2 regions of the Rothia sp. CCM 9418 genome follow, and region 1 is predicted to be linked to the other one. Evidence: riboswitches for the same ligand, from Rfam matches in the RefSeq annotation. Region 1 holds a riboswitch; the other holds the start of a gene.
What was found. A riboswitch is a leader RNA that binds a small molecule or an ion and turns the genes downstream of it on or off. The one in region 1 is predicted to bind thiamine pyrophosphate.
Positions count from the first base shown of each region.

Region 1 (8,950 bases):
AGCTTCTTGCCCTTTAGCTGTTTTCTGAGCGATAGAGGCAACGTCGTCAGCAAAGTTTGTTGGTTCAGAGGAAGTATCTTTCCTTGCAAGAGGAAGGACTCCCACAAAACTTTCCTCTTCCTCAGACTCTACAGTATCTTCTAGAGTCAAGGCTGTTTCTTCAGCCCCAGCAGAATCTGCGGAAGCTTCCTGCGCAGAAGACGAAAGAGTACCTTCCCACGGAATAGAAGTATTAGAATCTTCTGTCTGCTGCACAAGAGAATCCTCTTCCCCAGCAGAAGAGACATCTTCTGACAGATGATAGTCACAAGATTCTAAATCTAAGCCGTGTGCATCTACCGCTGCCACCGGCTTGGGCAGGATTGGCTCTTCACGGTATTCTTCTACTTCATCTTCAGATGTTGATTCAGATAAAGCGTCTGAAAGAGAAGGCTCGTCAACATCCGCCACTAACGCATCAGTTGTTTTGGAGTCATCAAAATCTTCTACGCTGACGAGTTCATCATCAAAAGAATAGTCACTTGCAGAAACAGCATGCGTAGAAGCATCAGGGGTATCTTCTTGCTCGCCTTCTGATGGCAAGGAAGAAACCTCTTCACCGGGAGTAGCCGCTATCACGCCAACATCTGCACGCGTATCATTCTCGCCAGTGAACTGTTCGCCGTTTAAATCATCATGAGCGCGAATGTCACCTTGTTCAGCTAACGCAGAAAAGCGTTGTTGAACAGACAAAGCCTCATCACTAATCGATGTTTCAGGTGAGCTAACCTTGGTAGCTGGCATGTATGCAACAGGTTCTTCAGGCAATTCAGTTCCGTCGCGTAAAGCACGCAAATATGCTGCGGCATCAATGCGATAACGCGCAAGACGACGTGGCCCCATAGGGCGAGTAGGAGGCGGAACCTCAATTCCGTCTTCGGTCACAAAGGATTCGAAGAGGTAAGAGTCCTCGACTGAATCTTTCTGTTCCTCAGCGTTATGTTCTGTCACTGATTCCCCTCAAACTATTAGCATCAAATAGATAATATTCTTTTGAAGATTTTACCAACTACTATAGTGCAGCACGATCTTTATCTCATTATATGTTCATAAGAAAAGAACAGCTGCTACTTCTGTGTTGGTGTCTTGTTTATTCTCTTGCGCAATACTGAACAGTAAAAGATACCAACATTTTAGAAAACCTATGGTGAAGACCAATTCTCTGCACGATAACGCATGAGCAGAATTCTTTTACGGTTCTAACGTATTCTTTTCATCCAAAGATTTTCCATCATATAGATGATGTTTATCGATATATCGCACAACACCGTCAGGAACCAGATACCAAATAGGTGCTTGCGCCATCGCCCTATCCCTAATATCCGTTGAAGAAATGGCCAATGCAGGAACTTCCATCAACGCATAGTTTTGTTGATCAACCTTTGGTTTTTCTAGCTCATGACCAGGACGGGTCACCCCCACAAAATACGCAAGATCCCATAACTTATCTGCGTCTTTCCACGTCAAAAGTTGGTTCATAGCATCAGCACCAGTGATAAAGAACAAATCACAATCAGGACGTTGTGCTCGTAGCTCCGTCAACGTATCAATCGTATACGTTGGGCCAGCTCTATCTATATCAATCCGACTCACCGTAAACATAGGGTTAGAGGCAGTCGCAATCACCGTCATTAAATAGCGGTCTTCGGGAGGAGTTACCGTCCGCTGCTTACTTTTCTGAAGAGGTAACCCCGTCGGAACGAAAGTGACTTCATCTAAATCTAAACGAGCAGCAACCTCACTAGCTGCCACCAAGTGACCATGATGAATGGGATCAAAAGTGCCACCCATAACCCCCAGCCGAGTACGGCCGGGGACACGAAAATGCATATTTTTTGGGGCTGGTTGACCAGCATTTTCCTGCTGCACAGGACTCCTTGAAATGAAAGCTATGCTTCATCAGCTCGAAAGCTACACCAAGTTATAGCTCATGAGCCAAAGACGCAAAGACTAGTGACCATGCTTTGCGTGATAATCAGCAAGTGCTTCAACTTCATCGCTACCAATATGGTTAGGAGCATGTTCAGGACGAACAAGACCACGACCACTAAAAGAAATGCAAATAAAGAACATTACGGTAAAGGCAATCACAGCTAATGCTAGATACACATAGGTTGGGATGCCATATACAAGATGTTCAGCGTGTTCGCCGTGTTCACTCGCTAAAATTAGTGCCTCACGCATATTCGAAGTTCCTTCCATCAAAGTATTATTGTGCGGTGCAGGCTCAAAGCCCACTCATATGCTACCTGTTATCTCACTCTTAATGTGAGATAACACCAATGAGAAAATAGAATCTTAGCAATTATGCGCTCTGCGAAGACACTCTTATACGACAAAGAAAGCCCAGAAAATTAGCTATTTTTTTTCTTAGCATCAACAGATTCTGTCCAAACCCCCGCTGCTCTTTCAGCCTCAAGCTCTGCACGAGCAGCAGCCTTAGCGTCCATACGTTCTTTGTACTCAGCTCGTTTCTCAGCACGGGTCGGACGAACAATTTCTTCAAGACGCACATCGGTTCCACGAGGAGAGGTCAGAAGTTCTGCACCGCCAACCATCGTAGGTTCCCAGTCAAAGATAACAGAATCGTTTGATTCTCCAATCACAACAGCATCTCCAGCGCGAGCACCCTGTTTGAAGAGTTCTTCCTCAATACCCAGACGAGCAAAACGATCAGCAAGGTAGCCGACAGCTTCATCATTATTAAAGTCTGTCTGTAAAATCCATTTTTCAGGTTTCTTACCAATCACACGGAACAATGGCTCAAGGTTTCGTTCTTCGCGACGAATTATGAATTCTTGCTGTTTACGATGGCGGAATCCTTTAGGACGAATCACCGCGATATCTTCACCAGCTTGTTCTTTTTCTGCAGCTCTTTGGTCTCTATCTTCTTGAACAATTTTTGCCATCGCAAAAGTCAGTTGACGTAGCCCCTCATGCGAGGCAGTAGAAATCTCAAATACTTCGTAGCCGCGCTCTTCAAATTCAGGACGAACAAAATCAGCCAATTCACGAGCTTCAGGCACATCAATTTTATTCAACACAACGATTTGAGGGCGTTCGTGCAAAGGAACTGTCACACCAGCGGTCGGATCAACTTCGTAGTTTTCAAGTTCACCGCGAATAATGTCAAAGTCAGAGATAGGGTCACGGCCCGGCTCTAAAGTGGCGCAGTCGATGACGTGAACAAGAGCAGAAGAACGTTCAACATGGCGCAGGAAACGATGTCCTAACCCTTTACCGTCTGAAGCACCTTCAATGAGGCCAGGAACGTCCGCTACCGTATAGCGAACGTCACCAGCTTGTACTACACCGAGGTTAGGAATAAGGGTGGTAAAAGGGTAATCAGCAATTTTAGGGCGAGCAGCAGAGATAGCTGCAATCAGCGAAGATTTACCCGCTGATGGAAAACCGACAAGGGCAATATCTGCAATTGATTTGAGTTCGAGAACGATGTCGCGTTCTTCACCGGGGATACCCAATAAAGCAAATCCTGGTGCTTTACGCTTTGCTGACGCTAAGGCAGCGTTCCCTAGTCCGCCTTGTCCCCCGCGGGCAGCAATAAATTCATCGCCAACGTGCAATAAGTCCGCAAGAACGTTGCCATCTTTATCTTTGACGACGGTTCCTTCAGGTACTGATAGTACGAGATTTTCCCCGTTAAACCCATGGTGCATATCGCCTCGTCCAATATCTCCATGAGGGGCACGCTGGTGTGGAGTATGGTGATATTCCAATAGAGTAGTGGACTGCCCGTCAACGGTGAGAATAACGTCTCCGCCGTTACCGCCGTTACCGCCGTTAGGCCCACCCAGTGGTTTGAACTTCTCGCGACGAACAGATACGCAACCGTTGCCACCATGGCCACCAGATACATGTAGTACAACGCGGTCAACAAATTCTGCCACGAAAAATTCTCCTTGTTTCGTTGAGACACTATTTCTCGTATATTTCGCCTATTGACAATAGTGTCTTGATATTTAACGCTATACCTCTGAAGGTTAACAGCTTACTATATGCAAAAGAGGGCAAACACAAGGTGTGCATGCCCTCTTCTATTCATTCTGTAATAGCTAAGATTACTCAGCTACTTCGAGAATGTTGACAACTTTACGGCCCTTACGGGTACCGAACTCAACCTGACCTGCTGCCAAAGCAAACAGAGTATCATCTCCGCCACGGCCAACATTGTTGCCGGGGTGGAAATGGGTGCCGCGCTGGCGGACGATAATCTCGCCTGCGTTGACGGTCTGACCGCCATAGCGCTTAACACCGAGGTACTGGGGGTTAGAGTCACGGCCGTTGCGGGTGGAGCTTGCGCCCTTCTTATGTGCCATCTGTGCCTACCTTAGGTAAAAGATTATGTGAAAATCCGGGACGTTGGGAACTTACGCGTTAATCGCAGTGATTTTAACGGTAGTAAGTTCTGCGCGGAAGCCCTGACGCTTCTTATAACCGGTCTTATTCTTGTACTTCTGAATAACGATTTTAGGACCGCGGAGGTCTTCAATCTTTTCAGCAGTTACCTTGGCGGAAGCCAGGGTCTTTGCATCTGCAGTGACCTTGTCCCCATCTACCAGCAGCAGTACAGGTAGCTCAATGGTGCTACCGGGCTCGCCAGCGACGCGGTCAAGGGTAACGAGGTCTCCTACGGAAACCTTTTCCTGGCGGCCGCCAGCGCGGACAATCGCGTATGCCACTTGGGAACTCACTTCTCTCGACGTCTTTATATTGAACAATTTTTCGAAAGAGCGCAGATCCTGGTACCAAAACATGTAGTGCAACAAGACTCTGAGAAGATTTCTCGTTGAATCTTGAGCTTTCTAAGGATTCGCGCTCATCGAGCATATCTAGTAGTTTCCTACCAGTGGTATCTCCCTCAGGTTCGAACGTGTAAAACGAACTTAAGAAGCACCGAAAGACAAGACTACGACAACTACCCCCGCAAGGGCAAGTGACACGCCGAAATTGGTTCTTCAAAGAAACGTAGCTCTAGCCAACAAGCCCTCAAAAACGCGTTTTTCATGCAGATAAGCTCGTAATCTGGCACTATTCTAGCTATTTTGTTGACGAACTTCACAGCCTGCTGAGCTGATGTCTGAAACTCCTCCGAAGAGTACGCTTCAAGCCATTCCCCGTAGGGGTGCTTTCCCTCATACTCCTGATAAGCAGTATATAAGTTTTTCCCAATCTCAGCGTATAACCAATAGCACGGTAGAACAGCAGCCGCACCAACACCATAACTTTCACCAGTACGCGCTAGAAGAAAATCGGTATAAGCCTCTGTCGTCGCACTTGGGATACCCGTAACATACGCAGAATCACTAAAACGGCTCACCCAGCGACGATGCAATTCAGATTCAACTTCAACAGCCTCCACCGCCCCATGAGCAAAGAACATCCGTGATTCAGTATCTGACGCAGCGATACCAACCTGACCTAACGCCCGAGAATATTCCTTAAGATATAAACCATCTTGGTCTAAATAATAAATAAAAGCGTCCTGAGATAAAGACCCATTACCAAGACCTTCAACAAAAGGACAGCTGTTAACCTGTTCTCTGATAGAGGTACTTAACTCCCATACATATTCAGAAAAGCTCTCACGCAACCGAACCATATCGACCTCCTGTGCATGCAGAAGGTACCTATCAAGGTCGCTTAGTCGCGCACTTTGTTCAGAGATTACAGAATGAACATGATAAAAATGGTCAATCGGCCCGTTGCCGCCACCAACATCAAGTTTTTCGCCATTTTTAATAGCCCCAGTAATCCACCGCTTGACGCGTTCCAAGGCCGTTTGCCAACATCCTGTACGCGCAAGCTCGGTAGCCAAAGCAGCAGAGAAAGAACAACCAGTACCGTGTGTCGTGCGAACCTGCACACGTTCAGCGTATCCAACCCATACTGGTTCACTATGACCTGGCATCATCAGCGCATCAGAAGTCCACTCCCCTGAACAATGGCCACCTTTAACAAGAACTGCAACCTCATGACGATCAGCTAGGCGCTGCCCCTGAGAACATAGCACTTCCCATTGCTCCGTAGCGTCTTCACCTAAAAGGACAGCCATCTCATGTGCATTAGGAGTGATGACATCAGCATAAGAAAATAATGAAGAAAGCTCTGATACGGATTCTTCTTCTGCTAGAGAATCTCCACTTGTAGCTACCATGACAGGATCTAATACCACAATAGGAGGACGATATTTCTGTAACCATGAACGAACCGCAGTAATAACCTCAGAAGTTCCCAACATGCCAATCTTGACAGCATCGATATCAATATCAGCGCTAATTGCTTCTAACTGTTCGGATAGAAACTGTGCAGGAGGGAAAAAGGCCTGTTGCACACCACGAGTATTTTGAGCAGTCAACGCAGTAATAGCGCTCATACCATACCCGCCATGGGCTGCAATAGATTTTAAATCAGCTTGGATACCCGCCCCACCGCCAGAATCAGAACCGGCAATGGTAAGCACCCGTGGATACTCACGTTTTTGGGTAGAAAGACTATGTGATGTTAAAGTGTCGCCCATAAAATCGACATCCCTTCGCTTGTACTAACAAGAGCAGGTTCTGCGGGTTTTTCTCAGCTCTCAACAGAGAGCACCCCGTGTCCTGATATTCACGCACCTATAGTAAAAGTGCTTAAACCTAGCCTAGAAAAAATAGCTTCTACCAGCTAGAGTTTTCAGCGAAGACAACGATTATGACTCTTCTTTACAAGCAGATAAAACAAAGGTGGTGCGCTCCATCTGAAGCACACCACCTCTTTAGCGTTTTAAAACGATAGGATTATTGTCCCTCACGCTTAATCTGGTCAGCTGAAACACCAACACCAAGCATTACCGTATGCTCTTCGTGCGATGAAGTCGTTGAAACTTCGGTGACAGAAGCAACAACACTTTTAGCTGCATGCCCTTCTGAGAGTTCTTGACGCGTAACCGCAGAACCTACACCAGCACTTACCGCACGACGAGAACGACGCTTCTTGCGAGGTGCTGGCATATTCTCAGCAGATTGTTCAGAAACTTTGCCCTCTTGAGCAGTTCCTTCCTCAACAGACTGTTGGCGACCAGGTTGGGCAACACCAGTGACTCGAGGCTCCTGAACCTCTTGTGCTTTAGCCCCCGTAGATACGCTCACTGCCACCGATGCTCCAGCAGAAGATACCGGTGCAGAAGCACGACGAGAACGACGACGCTTCACCGGAGCATCGTCTTTCTGAGCAGAGTCTTGCTCTTCTTTACGTTGCACGTCTCGTCCAGCTTTTTGTGCCGCACGAGCTCGCGCCTCCCCCGCCTGAATGGCAGCTAAACGCTCTGAGTTTTGAGTAAAACGGGAAGAAACGTCTTCATCATTGTCAGACTCATTGATATCAGTGGAATTAGGCTGTTGTCCCTCTTTAGAGTCAAAGATTTGTTCCAAAGACTCCAAGGTGAAGGAGGAATCTTCCGGTGAAGACTCCTGTTCTTCTACATGATCATGCGCATGAGGAAGTTCAACGACTTCCCCACCGATAGTCAGCACCAACTCTGATGAGTCCTCTAACGGTTCGGTATTCTTCGTATCCGCATCACGGCGTGAGGCTTTACGACGTTTCCGTTTACGATGATTCTTAGGTTCGAAGGATTCTTCAGAAGAGTCATTTTCATGTGTTGCAGCAGCAATAGAAGCAACTGCGGCGCGACGAGACTCTTCACGATGTTCCTGTTCAAGGTTGGACTCTTCTGCAGGAGTCTCAACATGAGATTCGCGGATACGCGCAGACTTCTGATGACGAGCACGGCGACGATCTTCACGATCGGTACGTTCATAACGATGAATATAGTCTGATGCGCCGCCGGAGCGTCCTTTAAGAGGTTGGTCATGAACAAGTAGTCCGCGTCCAGAGCAGTGCTCGCAAGCTTCTGAGAACACTTCAAGTAGCCCAGTTCCCATACGTTTACGTGTCATCTGTACCAGACCCAAAGATGTCACTTCAGCAACTTGGTGTTTGGTGCGGTCACGGCCAAGGCACTCTACCAGACGACGCAAAACCAATTCACGGTTTGATTCTAGAACCATGTCGATGAAGTCAATGACGATGATTCCGCCGATATCACGCAAACGTAGCTGACGAACAATCTCTTCAGCTGCTTCAAGGTTATTTTTCGTAACGGTTTCTTCGAGGTTTCCGCCAGAGCCAATGAACTTTCCGGTGTTAACGTCAACAACCGTCATCGCTTCGGTCCGGTCGATGACCAAAGAACCGCCAGAAGGCAAGAAAACTTTACGATCGAGAGCTTTATGAAGTTGTTCTTCAATACGGTAGTGCTCAAAAACGTCTTCTTCGTTATCCCAGCGTTGTAGACGGTCTACGAGATCCGGTGCCATATAAGTTAAGTAAGCTTCAATAGAGTCCCACGCAGAGTCTCCTTGAACAACCATGGCACTAAAATCTTCGTTGAAGACATCACGAACGGTCTTAATAGTCAAATCTGGCTCTTGATACAACATCTCAGGAGCCAAGGTTTTGGGCGCTTCAGCAAGGTTCTTAATATCTTCCCATTGAGCACGCAGACGATTAATATCGTGTGTGAGCTCATCTTCAGAAGCTCCTTCAGCAGCAGTGCGCACGATAACGCCGGCACCTTCAGGAAGTTTATCCTTGAGAATTTTCTTAAGACGAGCACGTTCGGTATCGGGCAGTTTACGGGAAATGCCGGTCATAGAACCGCCAGGAACATATACCAAGAAACGCCCTGGTAACGATACCTGGCTCGTCAAACGAGCGCCCTTATGGCCTACAGGGTCTTTGGTGACCTGTACAAGTATGGAATCACCTGATTTGAGGGCATTTTCGATTTTTCGTGGAGTGCCTTCTAATCCGGAGACATCCCAGTTAACTTCGCCGGCGTAGAGTACTG
Region 1 covers NZ_JBLXXX010000002.1:36,973-45,922, forward strand. Annotated here, with positions in the region: gene ACN083_RS02920 (hypothetical protein) at 1-990, opposite strand, end outside; gene nadD (nicotinate-nucleotide adenylyltransferase) at 1,231-1,869, opposite strand; gene ACN083_RS02930 (hypothetical protein) at 1,990-2,223, opposite strand; gene obgE (GTPase ObgE) at 2,394-3,947, opposite strand; gene rpmA (50S ribosomal protein L27) at 4,119-4,376, opposite strand; gene rplU (50S ribosomal protein L21) at 4,428-4,739, opposite strand; gene ACN083_RS02950 (bifunctional hydroxymethylpyrimidine kinase/phosphomethylpyrimidine kinase) at 4,976-6,577, opposite strand; TPP riboswitch at 6,571-6,665, opposite strand; gene ACN083_RS02955 (Rne/Rng family ribonuclease) at 6,837-8,950, opposite strand, start outside.

Region 2 (8,950 bases), on a different contig from region 1:
TATCTTTAGAAAGATCAGCGCCGCTCTTGGACTTGACCTGTTCGAGCAGCCAGTCGACGATACGCTGATCCCAGTCGTCGCCACCGAGGCGGTTGTCGCCGGAGGTTGCACGAACCTGAATGGTAGAGAATCCGTCTTCGTCCTTGCCAACTTCAAGCAAGGAAACGTCGAAAGTACCACCGCCAAGGTCAAACACGAGGATGAGCTCGTCTTCTTTACCCTTGTCTAGTCCGTATGCCAACGCTGCAGCAGTAGGCTCGTTGACGATACGTAGTACGTTTAGGCCTGCGATTTCGCCTGCTTCTTTAGTTGCCTGACGTTCTGCGTCGTTAAAGTATGCAGGAACGGTGATAACGGCGTCGGTTACGGTGTCGTTGAGGTATGCCTCTGCGTCGCCTTTGAGCTTCATCAGAGTACGTGCTGAAATTTCTTGAGCGGTGTATTTTTTATCGTCAATATCGGTGGTCCAGTTGGTTCCCATGTGGCGTTTTACCGAAGCAATGGTGCGGTCGACGTTGGTAACAGCCTGACGTTTTGCGACGTCACCAACAAGAACTTCTCCATCTTTAGAGAATGCAACGATAGAGGGGGTGGTGCGCGCACCTTCTGCGTTAGCAATAACGGTAGGTTCGCCGCCTTCAAGAACTGAAACGACTGAGTTTGTGGTACCGAGGTCAATGCCTACTGCACGTGACATAATATGCACTCCTTAGAGATAGATGTTGTTTTCTTAGATATTTAGCTTTATCGAACAGCTTTTTCGATAAGCGCTTGTCTTAAGTTTCTCACTTCTTATCTATTTGTCAATAGAGTTGAGTCGAATTAACTCAACTTTATTTATATGGATAGCAGTATTTTTTGCGTATGTTTACCTTAGAACACTCAAAAAACGGCCTAAGAACCGGCATTTATTGAGTAAATATTGTGAACTGTTCGCTTTCAGCAATTAATTATTGAGGGGGTTGTTGCTCCACCGGTTGAAAAGCCATATAAGACTTCAGAACCAGCCGATACGTAACCATCAGAAATATGACACATCTACCTAGCGGACAGGTGTAAACACTTGTCCCTACAATTCTGTTCTTTCATGTCTCCTCTACAAAAAACTGACATACGCTAGAGCAAGACCGGGCGCACTATCGCGCCACCTATCACAAAACATATGTTAGGAAGACAGCATGACTCACTCAGAATCACGCCGCATCGTCCTCAAAGGCGCAGCCTTAGCAATCCCCGCACTTGCTATCACTACCACAGCGGCATTCTCCAATAGCACCGGCACCGATGATAATCAGGGACACGGCCACCATCACGGCGGTCATGGTAATGGTGGAAGCACCGGCGGCGGACACCACGACGGTGGGCACGGAAACGGTGGTCACCAAGGTGGAGGTCACGGTAACGGGGGAAGCACCGGTGGCCACGGTGGCCACGGTGGAGCAACAAACCCCTCATACCCAACACTACCTGCAGGATGCCCCGACGGAGCATGGCGCAAAGACATCCCTTGCGCGTCCTTTATTGACCAGTCCAATGGTGAAGGACGAGCATGGCATTGGGGACGTGAAGTCTCACTAGCGCTCTCCGCAGAAGACGCAGGACCTAACGGCTACGACGTACAGTGCTACATCGTCCCCGTTAACAATGATTACAACCGCACTAACGCCTACGGCAACGCAAGCGCACGCTTCCAATCCATCACCACCGGGTCCGGAAGCGCACCAGGATTCTACGCCGGTAACTGGTCTGCACCAGTTAACGTTTCTGGCGCAGTCATCCCCCACTCATTCAACGGTTCCACCGGTAACCCCAACGGCTCTGATATCGTTCTACCCTCAGGCTCCATCATGGTTCAAGCACAGAAACTACGTTTCTCCGGCAAAACCGGAATTGGACGCCTCAACCTCAACCTCAATAACCGTTGGTTCTCCTCCGGAAAGAGCTGGGTCAAAGCTATCTGGGTTATCCGCAACAACGACATGGGACACTGGCACGTACTTGACACCGTCGGATATGCAGGTCCCATCAACCGTTCAGCATACGACGGAAAATTCTAAACTCCATCTCGTATAAAAATTCTTAAGCGGTTTCTTTGGTTCTCCTACTAGGAGGAGCAAAGAAACCGCTTTTTCTATCAGTTCTCCTACCCCACCATCTATTCACAAGAAAAGATAGGTAATATCTCCCCCACCATGAAAAGATAGAAACATGAATAAAATCTTGGTTGTCTGTACAGGAAATATTTGCCGGTCCCCTATGGGGGAATACCTCCTCAGAGAAAAAATTACATCACTACAACTCAATGTTGAAGTATCCTCATGCGGAATATCTTCCGAAGAATACGGAAACCCTATCGACCCAAGAGCACAAAAAGTCCTCAACGAACGCGGAATCGACAGTAGCAAACACCGTGCCAAAACCTTCACACGAGAAGACTTTGACATATACCACCTCATTCTTGCCATGGACACCAACCATTACCAACGGTTACAGCAACTCGCACGAAACCCCAAAGACCAAGAAAAAATACACCTCTGGCGTGAATACGACCCGCAACTATGTAACACACCGTTCAAAGAACTCGGCATCTATGACCCTTGGTATGGAACTCAAGAAGACTTCTACTGCACCCAACGCATGATTGAAGATGCCATACCCGGAATTATCCACTACATCCAGTCCCACTAAAAACGAGGAAAATTCAACGCCCATGAGCGTACTGTGCATTGAAGAACAACAGCTACTCGAAAAAATCCACCACAACATCTGCCAACAAGGCGCGCCCAAAATTATCACTATTGATGGACGAAGCGGGGCCGGAAAAACAACGTTCTCCCATAGCCTCTACACCTACCTCAACCAACGCAACATTCCATCCCAAATCTTCACCCTCGAAAATCTCTATCAAGGATGGAACGGACTACAAGCAGGTATCAAGCAATGGCACCGCAACCTCAATAACCTCAGTGATAACCCGCAATCACCCCTCATCTGGTTCGGTTGGGATTGGGAAACACAACAACCAACAGGTCCACACCTCACGACAATTGACCCACGCCAAACGCTCATCGTCGAGGGCGTCGGCGCCACACCGCCTCACAGCTACCAAGCACCATTTAACGTCATCACATGTTGGCTCGATATGTCATCACATCACCGCAAAGAGCGAGCACTCAACCGTGACGGAGAAACATACCGCCCCTATTGGGATACGTGGGCAGAACAAGAAAACCTCCAACTACCTGCACACCCAGCATCACATATTGACTATATTTTCTCGCCACCTGTATAAAACGACATCTCAAGAATAGGATGAAATTATGACAACAGTAGTAATGCTCACCCCTCAGCACCCAGAGGGAGAACTTGTAGACCCCTCACGCCCCCTCATCAGCATCGAAGACGAAGGACTCACCCGCGGAGACGGCGTCTTTGAAACGATGATTGCCGTCAACCGCAGCATCCGAAAATTTGACGCACACTTTGAACGGCTAACAAATTCTGCCCGAAAATTGCAACTCCCTCTACCAGCAAAAGAGCACCTCACTCAAGCGCTTAAGACCGCCCTAGAAAATGCCGAACAGGCTCACACCACGACACTAGGTGAAGAACACACCGTCAAAATTATTATCTCTCGTGGTACCACATCAAACGGCCCACACAGCTGGGTTACCGTCGCACCGACACCTCAGAATACCCTCGATCAAAGAACCCACGGCGTCAAAGCAATCACTCTGCCTCGCGGACATGATCCTGCTCAAGACACCGCATACCCGTGGCTACTTGCCGGCGCAAAAACTCTCTCGTACGCCATCAACATGGCCGTCCTACGATACGTACGAACCCAAGGAGCAGACGAAGCAATCTTCATCACCGATGACCGCCGTATTCTAGAAGGCGCAACCAGCTCTGTCATTGTGGCACAAACTATTAATGGGCAAAAAACCCTCCTCACACCAGAACCAAACCACGGAATCCTCCCCGGCACTACCCAAGGAATGATTTTTGAGCAAGCACGCAAACACGGCTGGGAACTCAAATACCAAGAACTTTACCCTCAGGATTTACTCGAATCTGAAGGTGTCTGGTTAGCCTCTTCCGTACGGCTTATCGCTCCTGTAACACACCTCAACGGAACAGCATTAGCAACGTCCCAACAGACCACTGAAGAATTCTTAGCATTCCTTGCAGAAGGGTAAAACACGCAACCTTAAAACTACTGCCAGATAAAAGTTAAGGTACCGGCTCCTAAAGCACCTAAAACACCTGCCAAAACCGTCAGTACAACACCCACCGTAAACCATACGTCTACGAGACCGTACTGCGGTATACGAGCCCAAGTGCGAGTTGAAGCAGACCCAAAACCGCGGGCCTCCATCGTTATAGATAAGCGTGTACCACGACGAATAGCCTGAACTAACAAGGCGAAGCTCTGACCACAAAACGTTTTAACACGTTGCCACAACGTATCTTCTGATCCAAGACCGCGAGCGCGTCGAGCCTGCCCTAGTGTATTCCATTCGCTCAACAACAACCCGACAAGACGTAAAGCAACCAATGCTCCGAGCACAAAACGAACCGGCAATTTTGTGCTCTGCGCCAAAGAATCAGCAACGTCCGTTGGGTCGGTTGTTAGCATGAGCATCATCCCAGGAAGAACCATTGCCAAGCCACGAATAGTCAGAACAATACCTGTCACAAGAGAACCAGTGCTCATCGACAAAAATCCCATGTCAAAAAGCATCGTCCCTGTCTTCTCCACCAAAAGAGCAGTCGACCAGCCCGATAGTAGAACACCAAATAATACAGGCCAAAGCTGACCCAAAAGACGCACAGGGTTCAACCCCAGGGCCCATAAACCCACTAACTCGATACAAAAGATGATGGTGATGCTCACCCAATCTTTGAGCAGAATAAGGATAATTGTCAGAAGCAAAGTGAGCGCAACTTTAACCCCTGCATTAACGCTTCCAAGAATCCCTTCTTTTTCTGCGGTAGACGCAAAAATATCAAAACTCATCAACGTTCTTCTTCCCCGTGATAGTCTGATTCCGCGATAAGCCTTAGCTGTATTCCTCCTAAAGCACGCACAAAATCATCATCGTGAGTTACTGAAACGACTGCTGTGCCCTGTTCCAAGAGTTCTTGAATCAAAAGCACCAATTCCTTCCATGTATGAGCGTCTTGCCCAAAAGTAGGTTCGTCAAGAATGAGGACCTGAGGTGCTGTTGCCAATGCGGTTGCTACAGAAAGACGGCGTTTCTCACCCCCAGAAAGGGTGAACGGGTTTGCTCCTTCAAGATGACGCAAACGTAAACGTTCAGATAACGCGTCAATACGGTGTTTAAGAGCTTGTTCGTCGACAGGTTCTTGACGAAGCCGCGCAAGTTGTCGTGGCCCAAATTCAAGTTCTTCACGTACCGTAGCAGTTAAAAACTGTTGCTCAGGTTCTTGAAAGACTAGACCAATACGCGAAGCAATATCACGAGAACGCCACTGTGTCATATCAGGTGAAGGCTCCTTATACTGCCGTGACGGTGAAGGAGCAGCGTCTTCTAAAAATGCTGATGTTGCTACAATCTCCCCAGAAACAGGGTAGAGTAACCCAGCTAAGGTCAGAGCAAAAGTAGATTTTCCGGCACCATTACAGCCAAGGACACTTGTATGTTCACCAGCTCGGATAGAAGCATTAATCCCTGAAGAAACAATAGGCGCATCAAAAATATACGGTTCAGAACAATTCTTAAGGGCCTTTCGTCGTTTACGTCGCTCTCGTGCAGAAGGATAATGACGAGTTACTGCCACATTACGAGCACAAATTAGCTCTGCCCCAGCCTGTTGCGTTGAAGGAAGAACCTCTGGCGTGTAGTCAGGAACCCATACCCCCGCAGAAATAAGCTCTTCCCTCGCTTCTGCAAGAACCTCAGTAGGTGAACCGTCATGAGTAACACGTCCGCCTGCACCAAGAACAATAATTCTGTCCATATGCTCAGCCCACACACCAACACGATGTTCAATAACGACAAGGGTTGCTCCCGTATGTTTTTGTGCGCGTATTACGGCATCACGAACATCTTCAACACCAGCAGGATCAAGATTTGCTGTTGGTTCATCTAAGAAAATACCACCAGGATGCATCGCAAGGATGCCAGCCAACCCTAGTCGTTGTTTTTGTCCGCCAGATAGGGCACTCGTCGGATGTGATAAGTCAAACTTCTCTAAGCCAACATCTGCTAAAGCACGTTTAACACGTTCCCATATTTGTTCATGCGGCACACCTAAATTTTCGGGACCGAAAGCAACATCATCTCCTATACGAGATAGCACAATAGATGACTCTGGGTCCTGTTGCATGAGTCCTACTGCACCGTGAGCATCTTCAGCAGGTATACCATCAATGGTGATAGTGCCCTGTTGAGATTGACCATCATCGTCGTGTAATAGCCCGCCCATGGCGTGCAGAAGGGTTGATTTGCCTGCGCCAGAAGAACCCAAAAGAAGCACTTTTTGTCCAGGTTCAATGGTCAGATGTACAGATTCTAGAGTAGGTTTTTCTCGTCCTGCGTAATGCCAGCCAAACTCACGTACACTAATACGAACGCCACGCACCGGCTGAGAGTCAGCAGGCGGTGGCGTTATGGAAGATGTTGTATCCACGGTTAGGCGCGTGCTCGTTTCGACCGTCCAGAAGCCAAGGACGACAAGACACCCGTTTGTGCTAGTGCTTTCATTAAGAACCACGAAAGAACCCCAGCAAGCAATGCCCCAGAAATCGTTCCGCATGCCGTGTAAACCAGCATCTTTGCAAAAGAAAGCTCATTTGCGTAGTAGATGATAATTTCTGAGACACCCATACCGAAACCAGATACTGCGCCGGCAAGAGCTGCGACCATAATATTCCACTGGCGGTAAAGGAATACCGCAAAAATTAGTTCTGCACCAAGACCTTGGATTAAGCCTGAGATAATAACGGACATACCAAAATGTGTGCCAAGGATACCCTCAATAATGGCGCCAAGAAGTTCACAATATAGTGCTGCACCAGGTTTACGGATAACAATTCCGCCCAGCACACCAGCAATCAGCCAGCCACCGCCAATAAGAGGCATATATTCTGGTACCGTTGCAAAAATCGTTTTTGCCAGCGGGTAAATCGCAACAGACCAGAACCAGAAAATGAGTCCGCATGCTACGGACAGGACAGAGGCGATAACGATATCGTTAACTCGCCACGCTAAAGAAGATTTCTTAGCCATCGTAAATTTTCCTTCCCGAATACAGGAAGGGGAACGTTACACTACGTGAACGTTTGAGAGAACTCGACTTCCTAAACGCCGGTACTAACCGGATCAGGTTCGAGGGTCTGCTTTCGCACTCTCAGCACCCTACGGTGCTCCCCTGTCGCTTCTATACGTATATGTTTATACGGCTTTATTGTCAAAGCCTTGTTCAGTATAGTTTGTTCACCACGTTCAATTCCACCCTCCAGAGAAGTTATGACAATATCTGCAGTTTCCACGCTTTCTTAGAGAATTATTCGTGAGTAGTAATACGCTGTTGGGCTTCTCCTGTTATAGGATTGCTAAGGATACTCATCAACGATGGAGAAAAACATGAACCCCATTAATCTTGTAGGAACCGCGGCTTCTCTTGCTGGCATCACCGTGGCAAACAAAGCGCTCTCTGCAACATGGAAAAAAGTAACCGGAAATGAACCACCCGCAAGCAACCCCGACGATGATGAGCGTTGGCGAGATATCATTCTATGGTCACTGTTAACAGGTCTTGTTGGTACCGTCATCAAAGTCAGCATTACTCGCAAAACAAACGAGGTCAAAGCAAAACGCAAAAATGACCCCATTGGACAAAACGAAGTCTAAGAACAACATCTCTTAGAAAACCTCATCCTCGTGTAGACGGCAACAGTCATTTTGTTGCCGTCTACACTTCTTTAAACCCCATGAACTTACCGCTCATCAGCATTAACAAATCCTTTGAAGATAAGCCCACTGTAAGTGAACCTTAGACGGTGCGCATAGTTCTGGTAAAAAGTACACAAATTTCTTCACTTTATCTTTGTTTCTGCGGGTATTTCACACCATTACCCACGCTCAATAGATACTCTTATCCTTATGAGCAAACACGCCAAAGAGCAGAACGAATCTGTGCCATTAGGGACCCGAGGCACCATCACAGCCTGGGCATTATGGGACGCCGGTGGCGCCTCCTTCAACGCGGTCATGACAACATTCGTCTTCACCGTCTATCTCACCAGCAAAGCATTCGGCGATCCCAAAGACGCCTCCGAAATGCTCTCCACCGGCCTCGCCATTGCAGGACTGCTCATCGCATTACTTGCCCCCGTCACAGGACAACGCGCAGACGCATCAGGTCAACGCACCCTATGGTTAGCAGTCAACACATTCCTCACAGCCGTGCTCATGGCACTTTGCTTCTTCACATTCCCCGAACCACAATGGCTTCTCTACGGTGTAACGCTCATCTGCGCAGCAAACGTCATGAACGAGTTCGCCATCGTCAACTACAACGCGCTACTGCCAGAACTATCAACGCCCTCAACGGTTGGAAAAATTAGTGGTATCGGATGGTCTGCAGGCTACTTCGGCGGCATTATCGCCCTAGGAATCGTCCTCTTCGCATTTGTTGGGCTTGGCTCAGACACCGGTTTCTTAGGTATCTCACCCGATAACTCTTTGAATATTCGTGCAGTCGCCATCTTCTCAGCAGTATGGTCCATCATACTTAGCACACCACTAGTTATTGCGCTCTACCGTCACGACCGTCGTCACCCCAAAAAACCAGTAGCACCCAAAGTTGGGCTCATAGACTCTTATAAAAAACTCTGGGCTACATTAAAAAGCCTCTACAAAAACTCACCCAAAACTCTCGCGTTCCTCTTTGCCTCCGCAATCTTCCGTGATGGCTTTAC
Region 2 covers NZ_JBLXXX010000004.1:25,506-34,455, reverse strand. Annotated here, with positions in the region: gene dnaK (molecular chaperone DnaK) at 1-697, opposite strand, end outside; gene ACN083_RS06270 (hypothetical protein) at 1,179-2,057, shown strand; gene ACN083_RS06265 (low molecular weight protein-tyrosine-phosphatase) at 2,209-2,688, shown strand; gene ACN083_RS06260 (tRNA (adenosine(37)-N6)-threonylcarbamoyltransferase complex ATPase subunit type 1 TsaE) at 2,711-3,292, shown strand; gene ACN083_RS06255 (aminodeoxychorismate lyase) at 3,321-4,199, shown strand; gene ACN083_RS06250 (energy-coupling factor transporter transmembrane component T family protein) at 4,217-5,020, opposite strand; gene ACN083_RS06245 (ABC transporter ATP-binding protein) at 5,020-6,657, opposite strand; gene ACN083_RS06240 (ECF transporter S component) at 6,660-7,256, opposite strand; TPP riboswitch at 7,308-7,410, opposite strand; gene ACN083_RS06235 (DUF4235 domain-containing protein) at 7,614-7,880, shown strand; gene ACN083_RS06230 (MFS transporter) at 8,133-8,950, shown strand, end outside.
Region 2: another riboswitch for thiamine pyrophosphate. It lies ahead of ACN083_RS06240 (ECF transporter S component); the one in region 1 lies ahead of ACN083_RS02950 (bifunctional hydroxymethylpyrimidine kinase/phosphomethylpyrimidine kinase).